Regions from separate parts of the Thermanaerothrix solaris genome, predicted to be linked through region 2. Evidence: a T-box and tRNA genes for the amino acid it is inferred to sense, from the RefSeq annotation. Region 2 holds a T-box; the other holds one or more tRNA genes.

Region 1 (8,693 bases), on a different contig from region 2:
TCTGTAACCCTTGGCGGCGGATATCAAAGGTGGTCGCCAGGCTCAATCCCGCCGGATCATCCGCGGCTTCATTAATGCGTTTACCGGTCGCCAGGCGGGTTTGATGAATAGCCAGTTGGTTGTTAATCAGTTGCAACGAGTTGAGCGCGTTGAGCGCACCGATGTTACCAGCAATACGAGTGTAATCTACTGTAGGCATCTCACACCTCCTTGTGAATTTTGGCGGGGATCCTTCCCCTTAGAATTTAGAAATGAACGACGAGAAATCGGTGGGGCTCCTTACCAGTGACCTCTCGGGTTTAAGCCCCTTTACCCAAGAGGCGGGACATCGAGTTACAGCAGTCTGTCGTTTCGTTACCTTGCGCTTCCAACCTCCTCATCGGTTAGTTTGGGATGCTGTTCTACCTTCCTTAACGACCATTTTGGGCTAAACCTTAGGGCTGAAGCGTAAATTCGGCATAAAAAAGGCGCCCTGACGTGTGCAGGGCGCCATCTTACAAAAAGAATGTTCCAAACCTCAGGAAACTTTCACCAGCACGCCCCGTCCGTTGCCTGAGGCGGAACCTGGCATAGATGCCCCTTTGCCAACCACGGTTGCCTCGCTCAAGCGGAACCGCGATACCGCATCTTTCAGGGCTTGCGCTGTGCCTTCCAGGAACTGTGCCGAAGCGGCTACCTCCTCCACCTGGGCCGACATCTCTTCGGCAGAAGCCGAGACCTCCTCAACGGCGGCACTGTTTTCCTCGCTCACACTGGCGATAGACTCCACCGCCTGGGCGATTTCTTGTGATCCGGCGCTCATCTCCTCAGTGGCGGCGGTGTTCTCTTCGGCAATTGCCGAAACCTCGTCTGCTGCGGCTACCAGTTGTTCAGCCAGCCCCGCCATGTGATGGGCGGCCTTGACGCTCTCCTCGGCCTTGGCTTGCATCGCTTTGATCCCGCTCAGAATGTCGGTCAGCGCTGCTCCGGCCAGATTCGCCTGCTGCACATCCTTCTCTACCTCGTTAGCGCTTTCCTGCATTGCCGACACCGCTTCTTCCACCGCTTGCCGAATTTCGCGGATCAACGCACCAATTTCACGGGTTGCCGTCGCCGAACGTTCGGCCAGTTTGCGCACTTCATCGGCGACAACTGCAAAGCCCTTACCGTGTTCACCGGCTCGGGCGGCTTCAATGGCTGCATTGAGCGCCAGCAAGTTGGTTTGCGAGGCAATGTCCTGAATCGTCTCCACGATCGCGCCAATTTGCGCCGAGCGCTGCCCCATGGCCTGTACCTTCTCGGCCGAGAGCACCACTTTTTCACGGATGGCCGCCATCCCTTTGAGGGTGGATTCAACCGTCATCGAACCCTGACCCGCAGTTTCTACTGCGGTATGGGCAACCTCAGCGGTGCTTTGCGCTCCAACCTGCACCTGCTGAATGGCTGCCGAGAGTTGGTTGATCAGCGCAGACATCTTATTGACCGCCACTGCCTGCTCTTGTGCGCCCTTGGCTACCCCTTGAATCGCCCGCGTCATCTGTTCCACGGAAGCCGCGGTACGACTGGCTGCTTCGGATTGCTGCGAGGCACCCTTGGCAACCTGTTGGATGGTCGTCGCGATTTGCCCGGTGACCTGACCAGCTTGATTGGCGGCTTCAGCCAGTTCAGTCGCTGCCGCTTCCAGGGCCTGGGCATTTTGCGCCACGCCCTGTACAATATCGCGTAAACCCCGAACCATACGGGCAAAGGCATGACCCAGGACATCCTGATCTGACCGCGGCGTCACCTCCACCGTCAAGTCACCAGCGGCGATCGCCTCGGCTGCGCTCGCCATGGTTGAGAAATATCCCACCACATTTTGGAGCGCTTCTCCCATTTGCCCAAATTCATCCCGCCGCTTGAGAATGGATTCGCGTTTTTGCACGTCTATGTCTTTCAACAAATCACCCTGCGCTAATTTGTTCATCGCCGCGGACACAATCTGGATCGGGCTAGCGATTTGCCCAGAGAAAGTATATGCCGCCAGAGCCGCCAACACTGCTATGACCAAAACACCGATGAACATAATTCGTGCTAACCCATTGGCGGTGGCGAATGCCTCGCTGGTTTCCTGTTCAACAATGAGCCCCCAATTTACCTCGGGTAAATAACGATAGGCCCCCACAACCGGCTTAAAGCGATAGCCTTGATACTCCCCCTCACCTTCCTGCCCCGAAAGCACAGCGCGTGAAGCCTCAGTATCAATGCGCAATTCCAAGGCACTGCGCTCTTTGATTCGATTTTCGGCTTTCAATTGTTCCTCAAACCGTGATGGCGTAATTAACACCCCTCGCTGATCAATCAAATAGGCATCACCGGTGGTTCCCAACTGCGCCTTGGCAAACACCTCTTCTATTGCTGTGGTTGGTACCACTCCAGCCATCACACCTACTACTTGCCCCATCGAGCGGATAGGCGCCGCAAATACCACCACAACATGCGAACTTCCTTTCGATACGACGGGATCCGAGATCACAGTCTTGCCAGCCATGGCTTGCTTGAAGTACTCTCGGTCGCTCATATTGTTGCGTTGCCCATCGGTTGAAGCCAACGCATACCCATCGGGTTGAATCACCACCAGTGTTTCGAAATAGTCCCCCCACTTTTCTTTATATAAGGTAAGCGCTCGCATGACCCGTGTTGGCTCCATAGATACAATTTCACTGGCATTTGCCATGACCTCCACTTCAGCCTGCCGAGCGGCAAGCCATTGCCTAACCTGAGCACTGGTGATATCCGCTAAATCACCCAGCGTCTCAAGGGCGCTTTGCCGTAAGGAACCCGTCGCCTGAAAATAACTCAAGGCGAACAAAACCAGTAATGGCACCAAGGCCAGCACTAACGAATAGAACAGAACTTGAACGCGGATAGACCCCCGTTTCGCCAGATGTTGTGAACCCTGATGATTTTGAAATCGTTCGAATACCTTCTGCATGGCTAGTTTTCTCCCTGAGGGAAATGGATGGTTTTTCTTCTCTTCATGCCGTAACCGCCTCTCGGAGTGCGGCCAGTTGTGTCTCTTCTTCTACCGAAAGCACCTTGGTCAGATCCAGGAGGATAATCAACCGCTCCCCCACTTTAGCAATCCCGGTAATAAAACGGGTGCGCTCATTGGTTACCATCGGTGGTGGGGGCTCAATGGTTTCCTCCGGGAGACGCAACACCTCCAAAACACTATCCACCACAATCCCAATGGGGTGAGTTTCATTCATCACCACCACAATGCGGGTTTCGCGGTCAACTTCGGCCGGTGGCAGGCCGAACCGCTTGCGGAGGGATAACACGGGTAACACCATCCCGCGCAGGTTGGTGATACCCTCAATAAAAGCCGGCGCTTGGGGCACCATGGTGATGGGCTGCATCTTGACGATGCTTTCCACCCGATCAATCGTGACCCCATACTGTTCACCAGCGACTTGAAAGACCACAAATTGTTTCTCCATATCTTTTTCTCTCCTGAAGGGAAATTAAGAACCGGGGGTAACGGGTTCCAGCACTTGAACGACCGGTGGTGCGACGGGCTCGTTTGCCATCATTGGCGTTTCGCCTTGATTCAGCCTGAAGTGTGCCACCAGGGCTTCCAGGGAGTGTGCCATTGCGGCCAATCCATCTACAGCATTTGCCACTTCGGCGACTTGAGCACTGACCTCTTCGGCTGAGGCACTGACTTCCTCAATAGCAGCGCTATTCTCCTCCGAGACACTGGCGATGGTCTCAATGGCCTGGTTGACCTCACCCACACTGGCCGTCATTTCTTCCGTTGAAGCGGTATTTTCTTCAACCACAGCGGAAACGCTATCTACCGCGCTGACGAGTTGATCCACGGCATCCCGCACCCGCACCGCCGCATTGGCCGTCAACTCGGCTTGCTGCTTTACCGCCTCGCTGACCTCGTGGATAAATGCCAGAGCCTGTCCAGCCTGATTCGCCAATTCCACCCCTCGTTGTACATCCTCATTACCTGCGCGCATCGCGTTCACTGCTTCATCTACGGTCTGCTGAATGCCGCGCACCAATTGCGCAATTTCCTTGGTGGCAGCAGCGGCACGTTCAGCCAATTTGCGCACCTCATCCGCCACCACCGCAAAGCCCTTGCCGTGTTCTCCCGCTCGTGCCGCTTCAATGGCGGCGTTGAGCGCCAGCAAGTTGGTCTGAGCGGCAATGTCCTGGATCGTCTCCAAAATGGTCCCTATCTCGCGGGAACGCACCCCCATCTCTTCCACCCGCTGGGCCGAAAAGCCAAAGCGGTTACGGATATTTTCAATACCTTCAATGGTTTGCTGCACAGCCTGAACCCCTTGCTGAGCCAGTTGGGCTGCACCGGTCGCATCGCGGAATACCGTTTCCACACTCTCTGCCATCTGTGAAACATCCCCGCTGATCAGGGCGGTCAAACTCGAGGCATTGGCAACCGCCTGAGATTGCTCCTGAGCCCCGCGCGCAATACCCTCAATGGCACGGGCAACTTCATTGACCGAGGCGGCAGTGCGATTGACACTCTCGGACTGCTCAGCAATGCCTCGCGCTACCTGCTGGAGCGTCTGCGCCATTTGTTGGCTGGCCTCGCCGCTTTGGAAGGCGGCGTTTCGAAGGTCCTGAGCAATGGCATTCAACCGTTCAACCGCCTGCATGATTTGCTGCACCTGGCGGCGCAATCCTTCTACCATCCGCACATAGGCATTTCCCAGTTCATCTTGCGGGCTGCGAGGAGTGATGGTAAGGCTGAGATCTCCCGCCGCAATCCGATCCGCCAGTTCAGCCATGGCAACGATATAATCCTCGGCCGCTTTTAAGGCCTTGCCCAACGCCCCGATTTCATCGCCCCGCTTGGCGATCGATTCTTTGACCGCAATAGGAATGTGACGGTTAAGATCCCCCTGAGATAAGTTGGAGAGCGCCCCTACCATGACCTGAATCGGCTGATTCAGATTGCGGGTGATTAGAACAGCCAACGCAATCGAAAGCCCTACCGCCAGGATTGCTATGACCATTAAAGTCCAGCGCACCCGTTCAAAAGTACGTTCGCTGTGGGCATGGGCTTCCTCGGCAGCGCGCTGTACCACCGTCAACAATCCTTCCATCGCTGCATCAGCGGTCTGGCGCGCCATTGCCAAATCACCCACCGTGGCCCGTGCTATCGCTGCGCTGCGGTTCCCGGCGTGAATTTGCTGCAGGGTATCATCCAATTTACTGATGTAATCCTGCCAGGCCGTTTCAAATGTTGCCAGTGCCGCTTCTGACCCCGGCAGATTTAGCGCGCGTAAATCTCGAATAATCGCCGTAACTCCGGCAATGTTTTGGTTAATTTGTGATTCAAGTTTGAGGGTATCGTCCGGGAGCAGAAAGATATTGAACAAATTGCCGCGAATCTGATACAACATCGTGCGTGCTCGCCCGACGTCTATAGCCGGGGTTAGATTCTGAGAATAGAGCATTGCTGACTGGGCATGTGCATCCGCGATCCCAAGGTAAGACTCCACAGCCAGAACGAGGGTCAGAAGGACAACCACCCCAAACGCCAGGCTCAACTTGACCAAGAGACGCAAACGGTTAAGCGGATTCATTGGCTCTCCTCGTGAATCGGGTTAAGATTTTGAGGGGACTCTGCCGGCCGTAGAGGTCGCGCTTTCGCGCCAAACCTTTTTCCATAGGCCAGGTCAGGAAAGCGCACCTATGCCGGTGACTTCTGTATCAATTTACGGAAGACCGGAGCAAAAGCGCATAAAATAAGGATAAAAACATAATAAAAATGGGATGAGTTCCTTATATTACCCGCTTGGCTTAGAAAATAGCGCACGTTGCTTGACAATCCCCCCGCCTGCCGTTAAAATTTGAATGGTTGCCGAGATAGCTCAGTTGGTAGAGCACGCGGCTGAAAACTGCGGTGTCGCCAGTTCGATTCTGGCTCTCGGCACACCGACGCCTCTCTTGAGTGAGAGGCGTCTTGCTTTAACCATATTTTTTATGGTATGATGCGCGCGGGAGGAATCTACCGATGAATAAATCCCAATGGCAAATTGTCCTTACTCTAGTGTTCGTGATAGGGATTATCCTGACCGCCTGCAGCGGGGGGGCACGCACACTTGAAGGGGATACTCGAGACGCTGTCTTAGCCTATGCCGAACCCATGGCCGATACCCTGTTGAATGGCCTATTCGCGGGCGATTACACCGCCTTTGCCACCGACTTTGACGAGGCTATGCGCAAAGGGCTAGACGAAAAAGCATTTACCGACTTGCGCCAGACGCTCGAATCGCGCCTGGGGGCATTTCAATCCCGTGAAGTGAGTTCCGTTCTCGAAAGCGGTAATTATTACATTGTGGTCTACCGCCTGCGTTTTGAGAAAGATGATGCTGTGACCATGCGCCTGGTGTTAACCAAAACCGAGCCACATTTGGTCAGCGGCCTGTGGTTCGACTCACCGGAATTGCGTAAACGCTAAAGGTCACTCCTCTGGTTCGACGCCTTTCTCATTGTGCTTGGCTTCCTCCCAAAGCGCGTCCATCTCGGCCAGGGTCATTTCGCCAAGCACCCGTCCCATCTCGCGCGCGCGTTGCTCGATATGCGCGAAGCGTTGGCGAAAGCGCTGATTGGTAGCCCGCAGCGCGCTTTCAGCATCTACTTTATACCAGCGAGCTAGGTTCACTACGGCAAAAAGCAAATCCCCTAATTCTTTTTCCCGGGCGCGCTCATCAGGGGCAGTAAGCACCTCCTGCAGTTCCTCGCGCACTTTTTCCCACACTGGCGCAATCTCAGGCCAGTCAAAACCCACCCGCGCGGCACGATCTTGTAATTCTTGCGCTTGCGTAAGCGCAGGGAGCGCTAAAGGTACCCCGGCCAACAAACTGCGTTCCTCCTGGCCATTTGCCTCACGTTCCGCTTGCTTTAGTCGTTCCCAGTTTCGTAGCACCCCCTCCACTCCTTCCACTTTTAATGTACCAAACACATGGGGATGACGGCGCACAATCTTATGATGAATGCCGCGCACAACATCTGTAAAATTAAACTCCCCTTCCTCGCTGGCAATCTGGGCATGCAAAGCCACTTGAAGCAACAGATCCCCTAGTTCTTCTTGCAGAGCCTGCGGATCGTCCGCGTCAATCGCCGCCAGCACTTCATAAGCCTCTTCTAAAAGATGACTGCGCAAGGACTTATGAGTCTGTTGGCGATCCCAGGGACAACCGTCCGGCGCGCGCAAATGCGCCACAATTTCCAGGAAGGCTTCCATCGAGGTAGCCTCTCCTAAGGGAGGCACGTATAATGCGCTCATTAGCCCTAAATGCGGACTACGGTCAATCTCATAAAGGCGAAGGTGCTCGATTTGCTGCTGTTTCGTGCCTGCAGCATGTACCAGGGTTACTGGATGCTCATCCGGATAGAAGGCATTCAACGTCAACTTGACCTCTGATGCGCTCATGCGGTCATAGATCTGAGCAATCAAAACCGGGGCATCCGGCGGGAAGGAAGGAACATGCCAGGTGCCCAATTCCAGAGCATCCAACAACACGAGGCGAGGGAAAGGATCTAGACCCAGCGCGGTAAAAGTGGGTTCAAGGAACGAAAGGCCCTCAATGACACGTATGGGCAATCCTTCAGCCTGGGCGCGGCGCAAAATCTCGGGGCCTGTGGCTTCCGCCACCAGGGGATGGCCCGGTACAGCATACGTCACCCCTTGCGGACGGTGGGCTAATTCGATAACTTTTTCAACAATGGCAGTGTAAACCGCGTCAAACGATTGCCCCTGACGATACAGCCAATCGAAACTATGCACTTGCACCCCAGCCGGTAGTTCTTGCACCACAGGATGCTGGTCGGTGCGCACATAAAGTTCTTGGATTGACCTCAACCATTCCCAGGCTTCATGCGTCAATAAGCGCGCCTCACCTGGACCCAGTCCTAGCAAAACCACACCGCCCGCGACTGTCATACGCTCACCTCTCAAAAATCTTCCCCTTTACTCTGATGTTAGCAAAAAGCCTGAGGGGAGGATAAAATACCCTCCCTCAGGCCCCATAACCAGGCCAGAAACCTGTCTCGTATGCTTTTTTAACGCTTGGTGTAGGTTGGCGCCTTGCGCGCACGCTTGAGACCGGGTTTCTTGCGTTCCTTCACCCGCGGGTCGCGCGTGAGCAGCCCCTCGCGACGCAGTGTCTGCACCAACTCAGGGTTCATCTTGGCTAACGCCCGAGCCAGCCCCAACCGCACCGCATCGGCCTGGCCGGTGACCCCACCGCCGACCACCTTGACGGTAATGTCAAAACTATTGCGATCATAACCGGCGGCCACAAGCGGGCGCAGGATCGAGTCCATGTCGCCCAAGCGCGGGAAGTAGGCTTCTAGAGGTTTCTCATTAACCACAAAGCGCCCTGAGCCACTCATGACACGCACCCGCGCGGTGGCTTCTTTGCGGCGTCCAACACCTTCATAATACTGTACTGCCATCATGCTCTAACTCCTCTTAGGCTACCGGTTGTGGATTCTGTGCCTGGTGCGGATGCTCTGGACCCGCATAGATCTTGAGCCGCTTAATCAGGCGCCGCCCAATCTTATTCTTGGGGAGCATCCCCCACACAGCCTGCCGGATCACCCGATCAGGATGCTTCTGCAGCATATCCCGCAAGGAAATGGCTTTCAAACCCCCGGGATACATCGAGTGACGGTAATAAATCTTGGTT
Region 2 (8,693 bases):
GGCCATTCGGGATGGCGATAATGCTCAAACATGCGCTGAATCTCGTCCGGGGTTGTGCGCGCCAGCGAGAGCGGCGGGATGGCATCTGCGGTAAAAAATCCCACGCCATCCGTCTCCAGACTGGTTTGGGGTTCACCTCCCAGCAACTCACACCGCATGAAAATCTTATAGAGGTGGAAGAGATAAGGTGGATGGCCGTGAAAGTTGCGATCATATAACGCTAATAATTTGATCGCGCGCACGCGGTAGCCCGATTCCTCCCACACCTCACGTTCAACCGCCTGGCTGGGAGGCTCCCCTACATCTACCCACCCGCCGGGCAAGGTCCACCCCCCATCCACACGTTCCTTGACCAGAAGTAACCGTCCCTGGGCATCAAAAACCACCCCGCGGATATCCACTTTAGGGGTGGCATAGCCGGCTTCGCGCATCAGCACCTCGGCAACGACATCGGCGCCTACATCACTATGGGCAGCGATGATCTCAGCCGCTATCGCTTGCAGGGCACGATAGCGCTCGGCGTCGTAAGGATTAGGGGTATAAGCCAGGCCAGATTGGGCCAGCGCCTGCAGGCGCTGTGCCCATTCCAGCCATTTGGGTTGAGTCATAGGCCTCCGCTAACTGCGCAAACGCGCACCCAGAGTTTGCTCCAGGCGGCGGATAATCTTTTGCCGAATTTGCGCGGCTTCAGCATCAGTGAGGGTGTGATCCGGCGCCTGATAGGTCAAATTATACGCCAGGCTCTTCTTCCCGGCCCCAATTTGCTCACCCCGGAAGACATCGAACAACTGCACCCGCGTCAACCATTTACCGCCACCCTGGCGGATCACCGCCTCGACCTGAGCCGCCGGTATGCTCTCGTCAACCACCACGGCGATGTCCTCGATCACCGGCGGATAAACCGGCACCGCGTTCACCTCAAAGCGCTGCGGTACCAGGGCCAGCAACGCCTGCGCATCTAATTCGGCCACCAGCACCGGCGCCGGGCCAAAGTCATAGCGTTCCTTGACCAACGGATGCACCTCGCCCAAATAGCCCAGTTCCTGATCGCCACTAAAGAGGCGGGCACATTTACCTGGATGCAGGTTGGGTTGCTGTCCTGGTTCCACCCGCCATTGAGGCAGGTGCAACGCTTCAGCCAGGGCTTCAAGAATCCCCTTGAGATCAAAGAAATCCGCCATAGGGGGCTCCGCACGATCCCAGGCCGGCAGGTGACGCATTCCGCTCATTACGATGGCCAGGCGCATCGGTTCGGCGGGTAAATCCTGCCCTTCCTGAGGCAGGAAGATCGGCCCAATTTCAAAAAACGCCAGGCGATCGGTCAGGCGGGCATTACGTTCAGCGATTTCTAACACCCCGGCCAGCAAACTCCGACGCATCACACTGCGTTCCGGTGCAATCGGATTGGTAAGGCGGACGTACTCCGGTGGTGTATAGTCGCCTTCCGCTGGCGCCAGCCAGCGCGCTTCGCGCTCCGGCGAGGTCAAACGGTAGGTTACGACCTCTTGCAATCCCAACCCGACCAACACATCTCGCAGGGCTTCCTCGGCATCCAGCAAGGGCTGGTTGCGCTGCCGCGGTAGGGGATCGGCGGGTAATGTCTCCGGCAAGCGATCGTATCCGTAAAGGCGGGCAATCTCCTCGATCAAATCCGCCTTACCGATGACCCCTTCGCTAATATCCAAGCGGTGCGGGGGCACTTTGGCGATGATCGTGTCCCCTTCCAAACGGCAGGTGAACTCCAGACGCTGTAAAAGATCCGCAACCGCTGCAGCGGAGAGCGGGATCCCTAACCAACGTCGCACCTCGCCCTCACTCAGCCGGATCTCCGGATCCACATGGGGCTTGGGATAGGCGTCAATCAAACCTTCAGCCACCTTTCCGCCGCTCCAGGCCGCCATATAAGCCAGGCACACCTGCACCGCTTGCGGCGCTAACGCCGGGTGCACCCCGCGTGCAAAGCGATAGCCTGCCTCGGAGTTAATACGCAACGTGGAAGCGGTGCGGCGGACGTTTATCGGGTTCCAGGTCGCGCCTTCAAGCAATACGTTACGCGTGCTTTCGGTGACCTCGCTCTCCAAGCCGCCCATAATGCCAGCCAAGGAGAGTGGGCCGGCGGTATCAGTGACCAGAATCATAAAGGGTTCTAATTCGCGTTCTACCCCATCCAACGTCGTCAGACGCTCACCCTCGCGCGCTGCCCGGGTGATAATCGTTGGGGATTGACCGCCAGCACGCACCTTAAGCACGTCATAATCGAAGGCATGCAACGGTTCGCCCAGCATTAACATGACGTAGTTGGTCGCATCCACCACGCTGTTGATCGGGCGCATCCCGGCCAGGCGCAACCGGCGTTGCACCCAATACGGACTGGGGCGCGGGGTTACTCCTTCGATCAGGCCCAATACAAAACGCGGATTTAAGTCCGGGTCGGTAATCTCAATGGCCGCGCGCCCGTCAATGGGAGCACCGGTCTCGAAAGGAGGTAAGGCGGGCTGGCGGAGCGGCTTTCCCGTTAACGCCGCCAACTCACGTGCCACCCCCAGGATACTGGCTGCACGGATCATATTGGGCAGGATGGCGATTTCCAGCACTGCATCGCCCATGTAATCCACCAGCGGCACACCAACCGGGGCGTCGTCATCCAGAACGATGATTCCCTCGTGTTCTTCCGAAATGCCTAATTCCTTCTCCGAACACACCATAGAGAAAGACTCAACACCGCGAATTTTGGTGCGCTTGAGCGTGGTCAGGACAAAGCCCGGCTGGTGTCCATCGTAAAGGCGCGCCCCTTCACGGGCATAGGCCACTTTAAGCGGCTTGGGGAGCGGCCCTTGTCCTTTGTAGGGGAACAAGTTGGGCGCACCGGTCAGTACGGTCAAGGTCTCGCGCCCATCATAGAGACGGCATAGAACCAACCGATCCGCGTTGGGGTGGGGCATAACCTCTTCAATCTGCGCCACCACAATTTTTTCGGGATCCCAGGAAAGGCCTTCGATCTTAAACTCGTGGCTCCCTTCGGGCATCGGTAGGCCCACCAGGCGAATTTCCTCTACTTCCAGCCCCGCCATGGTCAGGCGGTAGGCCAGTTCGGGCAAGGGAAGATCAATATCCACAAATTCCTTCAACCATGAAAGCGGTACCTTCATCTTACCTCCATGTGTTCAACGCGTCTTGGCCTAGAATTGACTCAGAAAACGGACATCGTTCGCCCAGAAGTAGCGGATATCTTCAATGCGATGGAGCAGCATGGTGATTCGCTCCACCCCCATACCAGCCGCAAAACCGCTGAATTCCTCGGGATCGTAACCACCGTTGCGCAAAACGGTCGGATGCACCATACCACAGCCCAAGATCTCCAACCAGCCGGAACCTTTGCACACCGTACAGCCCTTGCCGCCGCAGACAAAACACTCCACGTCCATCTCTGCACTGGGTTCGGTGAAAGGGAAGTAGGAAGGACGCAAGCGAGTACGGGCCTGTTCGCCAAAGAGGCGGCGGGCAAAGGTGTTCAGTGTGCCTTTCAGATCACTGAAGGTGATATTGTGCCCGACTGCTAACACTTCCACCTGGTTAAACTGGATCTCCGAGCGAGCGCTGATTTGCTCATAGCGGTAGCACATACCCGGCAAGATGACCCGAATGGGCTCCGGCGCACGCTCGCGCATGACGTGAATCTGCCCCGGGGAGGTATGAGTACGCAACAACACACCGGGGGTCGTGGTATAAAACGTGTCCCATAAATCCCGCGCCGGGTGGTGTGCCGGCATATTCAGCAGTTCAAAATTGTAGGCATCGCTCTCAACCTCGCGGCTGCGATAGACCTGAAAACCCATCTCGGCAAAGATGTGCACAATGCGCCGCAAGGTGCGGGTAGTGGGGTGCAAACCGCCCAATTCAGGACGGCGCCCAGGCAGGGTGACATCCAGTCGCTCGCTTTCCAAGGCCCGACGCAGGGCTTCAGCGCGCAAAGCCGCCTGACGCTCTTCGAACGCGGCTTCCAGGGCTTGTTTGACCTGGTTGGCGCGCTGACCTACTTGAGGGCGCACATCTTTGGGTAGTTGCCCCAAGCGCGAAAAAATCTGCATCAACGGCGCATTGCGTCCCAAGTAGGCAACCCGCCAGGCCTGCAAAGCGACTTCGTCTGCGACATTCCGCAAATCTTCCAGTGCTTTTGCCTGCAAGACCTCTAACTCTTGAATTTCGGGAATTTCACCCATCGTGCAACCTCCACAAAATAAAAAATCCCGTCCCGGCCAGGGACGGGGTTTCAGCCCGCGGTACCACCCTGATTGGCTGTGTCTCCACAGCCCACTCGACCAACAGCCATCCACAACACGGCGATTGGCGTGCCCGCTAACGGGGGCCAGGCGGCTCAGACTACTTACCTGCGCGGTTTTAGGCTAGCGTAAGGCAGGTTTCCCCTGAGCGGCTCGGGAGGGAACTTCGACCGGGTTCCGGCGAGTTGGGGTTCCAGCCTATGCCCCAACCTCTCTGGCGCCTTCCGCCGACCTACTTTCCTCCGTCAGCGCCATTGTGCTATGTTCAGGAGCAGCACAAACCTGGCTTTATTATCGGCAAAAGCAGGGGGTTGTCAAGGGCGTTGCCATAATTCCCTGCTTGGGCTAAAATCCTAAGCATCATGGGCTGGGAGATTTGGGGTCACACCGGGGCAGTCAATCTGCTCCAAGGGCATTTAAAACAGGGGCGCGTCCGTCACGCTTATCTTTTCTGTGGGCCAAACGGCGTAGGACGGCGTACCCTGGCTCTGCGCTTTGCCCAAGCCCTTAACTGCCCCCAACCCATCGCTCCAGGAGAACCCTGTGGTACCTGCCGCACCTGCCGCCAGATCGCCCAAATGACCCATCCCGATTTACTCCTAGTGCAGGTGGAAAGCGGTAGTACCCTGAAAGTTGATCAGGTACGTGCCTTGCAGCATGACCTACAATTAGCGCCTTACGAAAGCCGCTACCGCGTGGCGCTTCTGTTAAATATGGAGCGCGCCACGATCAGTGCCCAAAATGCCCTGTTAAAGACTTTGGAAGAGCCTCCCGGCCAAGCCGTCTTACTGCTCACCGCTGATACACCCGAAAGCCTGCTCCCAACCATCGTCTCACGTTGTGAAGTGGTACGCTTACGCCCACTCCCCCTTGCGGATCTCGCCCTCATCCTAGAACAAGAACGAGGGCTTCCCCCCGATTGGGCACGCGAACTGGCTCACCTTTCCGGGGGGTGCCCGGGCTTGGCACTTCACTATGACTCTGAACCCGAGCGTTACCAGGAACACCAGCGCTGGCTTCAAGACGCTCTCTATTTGCTCGGACAGAAACGGGTGGAACGCTTTCAATATATTGAGAATCTGAGTAAAGACCGGGATCAATTCCGGGCTGTGCTGCGAGCCTGGATCACCCTCTGGCGCGACCTTTTGCTCTGCACCACGAATGCGGATGTTCCCCTGACCAACCTGGCATTTGAATCTGCTCTCCGCGCTCTGGCTCGCTCTTTGGATTCGCGGCAGGTCACCCGCTGTCTGGCCGCCCTGGAACAAGGGATGGCCTATTTGGATGCGAATCTCAATGCCCGCTTGCTGGGGGAAATGCTCCTTTTGGGCTGGCCCTACTTAAACCCGGAACTGACCAGCGCTTCGGGATAAAATCACCCCCAAGATTCACCCGAATCATGCTATAATTACGACAAATATAGTCATATTATCTTCCTCCAAGGAGTGGCCCCATGTACCCCGAAGCCGAATTTGATGCCTGTGGTTGCGGTGGGCAGTGCGGTTGCAGTAGCGAGCACGGCTCGATGATCGCCCTGACCCGTGAGGAATACATTCAGCGCCTGGAAGCCTATCTCCGGGAACTGCGAGCAGAGATCGAGGCAGTGGAGCGTGAATTGGCCGAACTTCGTCAGGTGGCCTAGTTCATCTCTGATCCCCTTCAGCCCGCCCCATAAAAAGAGGATGCGGGTCATAAATCACCACGTATCTATGATAAACGGCGCTTGACAAAGCGCCGTTTGGGTTTAAAATTGCATTCGTTATGTTGAATATAGAAGACAGCAATACCTTAACTGAGATTTACAACCCACTGGCAGAGGTTTTTCGCGCCCTCGCACACCCGGCCCGCCTGGCTATTTTAGACCTGCTGCGTGAGGGAGAAGCCTGTGTTTGCCATATTGAGGCAATGTTGGGATTGCGGCAGGCATATGTCTCGCAACAACTTATGCTCTTGCGCCAAAGTGGGCTGGTGAGTATGCGCCGCCAGGGGTGGAATGTCTTTTATCGCGTCAGTGATCCCCGTATCTTCGAGGTGCTGGAGCAAGCGCGTTCGCTACTGCCCGCTCCCCTGCCCGCCCTTCCTCGAACCGAAACGCTCCAATGCACCTGTCCAAGGTGTCGCGTCGGGTCTAAACCGGCCTAAGAGGCATCTTTTTCATTCCATTATGGCTCACGGAGGACCTCAATGCTGGACATCAAAGTGCTTGGCCCCGGTTGCACAAACTGCAAACGCCTGGAAGCTCTGACCCGTGCCGTTGTGACTGAATTGGGCTTGCAGGCCAATATCGAAAAAGTTGAGGATTTTGACGCCATCTTGAAATACCCCATTTTGGCAACCCCGGCCCTGGTCATCAACGGGCGAGTGGTGTGCTCTGGCCGTGTCCCATCTCGGGCTGAGATTGCTAAATGGTTAACCGTAACCGTAAGCGTGTGAGGCTCCCTTCAGCGGGCTAATTCGCCCGCTTTTATTTAGCAAATTAGTATTCTAATTTTTGAATAAATCGAGAGGTTACAGATGGACTGGTTTTCAACCCTACAATCTTTGCTCTGGTCCGGGTGGGTCAGCTTGCTGGACTACCTGGCTGCCCACGTGCTCTTATGCCTTTTGCCGGCCTTTATCATCGCCGGCTACATGAGTGCGATGATCCCCAAAGAAGCCATCACCCGTTATTTAGGCCCAAAAGCGCCGAAGTGGATCAGTTACCCCGCCGCCGCCTTCGGTGGATTCATTCTAGCCGTTTGCTCCTGCACCATTCTGCCGCTTTTTGCCGGCATTTGGAAGCGCGGTGCCGGGCTCGGCCCAGCGGTAACGTTCCTGTTCGTCGGGCCCGCCATCAACATCCTTGCCCTGACCTACACGGGAGCGGCCATCGGTTTCGATATCGCCCTCGCTCGTTTGATTCTGTCCATTTTCTTTGGCATCGTCATCGGTCTGCTGATGGCCTGGATTTTTCGCCGCGAGGAATCAGCCATTGCCGCCAATGCCGATCTCTTTGCCACGGAGGTTAAGGTCCGACCCGCGGTATGGGTGACCTTTGGGCTCCTGATTGCTATCCTGATCGCCGGTACCTTGCAGATCCCCGCTCTGACCAATGTCTATGTCACGTTACACCTGCCCTGGCAAATACCCTCAGGCCTCCTTACCGCTCTCACTCAAGCCAATCTAACTCTACAAGGTGCCACGTTAATCGGCTTGCTTGTGATCATCGCTTTTCTAGCCTGGAAAGGATTTGAATCCATTTTCGATGGCATTTCAGGCTGGACGGTCGCCGCGGTGATCGCCATAGCCATGACCATCTTGCTGGCGGCACCGCTGACCCAAAGCGGTAGCCTGATCATCGGTCTCAACGGACGTTTCTTTGCCATCTTCATCCTCCTCGTTGCGACGGGTTGGGTGGCGACACGTGCTTTTGATCAGGACGATTTGATCAACTGGATTGCCGAAACCTGGAAATTTGTCAAGCAAATCTTCCCCTTATTGATCGTGGGCGTCTTCCTCGCCGGGATAGCGAAAGGCCTGATCCCTGAGGCTTGGGTGCGCGCTGTGGCCGGACAAAATACCCTCTGGGCAAACCTGGCTGGTGTACTCTTCGGCGTCTTCATGTACTTCCCCACCCTGGTAGAAGTGCCGGTAGCGCGCATGTTCCTGGATTTAGGCATGGCACGCGGGCCGTTGTTGGCTTACCTGTTGGCAGATCCTGAACTTTCACTGCAATCCATCTTGGTGCTAAACGGTGTTATGGGCCGCAAAAAAACCGCCACCTATGTCACCCTGGTCGCGATTTTGAGCACCCTGGCTGGATATCTCTTTGGCGCCTTCCTGGCCCATTAGGACTAAAACCATAACCCTGGAGCAATGTGAAATGAGCCAATTCGTGATCATCCTGGGCATATTACTGCTTTCGTTCGTCTCGGGAATGCTGGGCCTGGGCGTAGCCTTCGCAGCCATTCCCTTTCTGGGGCTCTTCTTCAACGATCTGGTACATCAAATCCAGCCTCTGAGCCTGTTGCTTAACGGCCTGACGGCTTCGTTTGCCGCCGCTGGTTTCGCGCGCAGCAAACTCATTGATTGGCCCAAAGCCCTAACCTTGAGCCTGATAACGACCGCCTCCGCCCCGATTGGCGGATATCTGGCGCGCTTTATTCCTCAGTTTTACCTGTGGGCCATTTACGTGGGCGCTGTTTCCTTCCTGGCTTACCGGCTGTTTCGACCTGTTCAGGGCAGCAGCAGCGGCGCCCCCAATATAAGGCTTGCCTATGCCTTGGCCATCCCCATATCCATTCTGAGCGGATTGTTAGGCGTGGGACCGGGATTCTTACTCATGCCCACCTTGATCCTGGTGGGATTGGATAGCAAACAGGCCGCGGGCGTCAATGCCATCGCCGTCATCCCACCCTCGTTCTCGGCGCTCAT

Evidence for each region. A T-box is a leader RNA that pairs with one kind of tRNA and senses whether it is charged. The one in region 2 lies ahead of QYE77_RS11225 (phenylalanine--tRNA ligase subunit alpha), so its partner is inferred to be a tRNA-Phe.
Region 1: it encodes a tRNA-Phe, which carries the amino acid that the T-box ahead of QYE77_RS11225 (phenylalanine--tRNA ligase subunit alpha) is inferred to sense. The anticodon was not compared.

The regions. Positions count from the first base shown of each region.
Region 1 is NZ_JAUHMF010000001.1:1,182,745-1,191,437, forward strand. Features, by position in the region: gene QYE77_RS05380 (flagellin) at 1-199, opposite strand, end outside; gene QYE77_RS05385 (hypothetical protein) at 252-431, shown strand; gene QYE77_RS05390 (methyl-accepting chemotaxis protein) at 518-2,953, opposite strand; gene QYE77_RS05395 (chemotaxis protein CheW) at 2,997-3,461, opposite strand; gene QYE77_RS05400 (methyl-accepting chemotaxis protein) at 3,486-5,582, opposite strand; tRNA gene QYE77_RS05405 (tRNA-Phe) at 5,860-5,932, shown strand; gene QYE77_RS05410 (DUF3887 domain-containing protein) at 6,014-6,460, shown strand; gene yabN (bifunctional methyltransferase/pyrophosphohydrolase YabN) at 6,464-7,945, opposite strand; gene rpsI (30S ribosomal protein S9) at 8,065-8,463, opposite strand; gene rplM (50S ribosomal protein L13) at 8,477-8,693, opposite strand, start outside.
Region 2 is NZ_JAUHMF010000002.1:642,969-651,661, reverse strand. Features, by position in the region: gene QYE77_RS11235 (NUDIX hydrolase) at 1-608, opposite strand, end outside; gene pheT (phenylalanine--tRNA ligase subunit beta) at 618-3,149, opposite strand; gene QYE77_RS11225 (phenylalanine--tRNA ligase subunit alpha) at 3,180-4,211, opposite strand; T-box leader at 4,256-4,538, opposite strand; gene holB (DNA polymerase III subunit delta') at 4,643-5,653, shown strand; gene QYE77_RS11215 (hypothetical protein) at 5,734-5,922, shown strand; gene QYE77_RS11210 (ArsR/SmtB family transcription factor) at 6,042-6,422, shown strand; gene QYE77_RS11205 (thioredoxin family protein) at 6,465-6,713, shown strand; gene QYE77_RS11200 (permease) at 6,795-8,111, shown strand; gene QYE77_RS11195 (sulfite exporter TauE/SafE family protein) at 8,143-8,693, shown strand, end outside.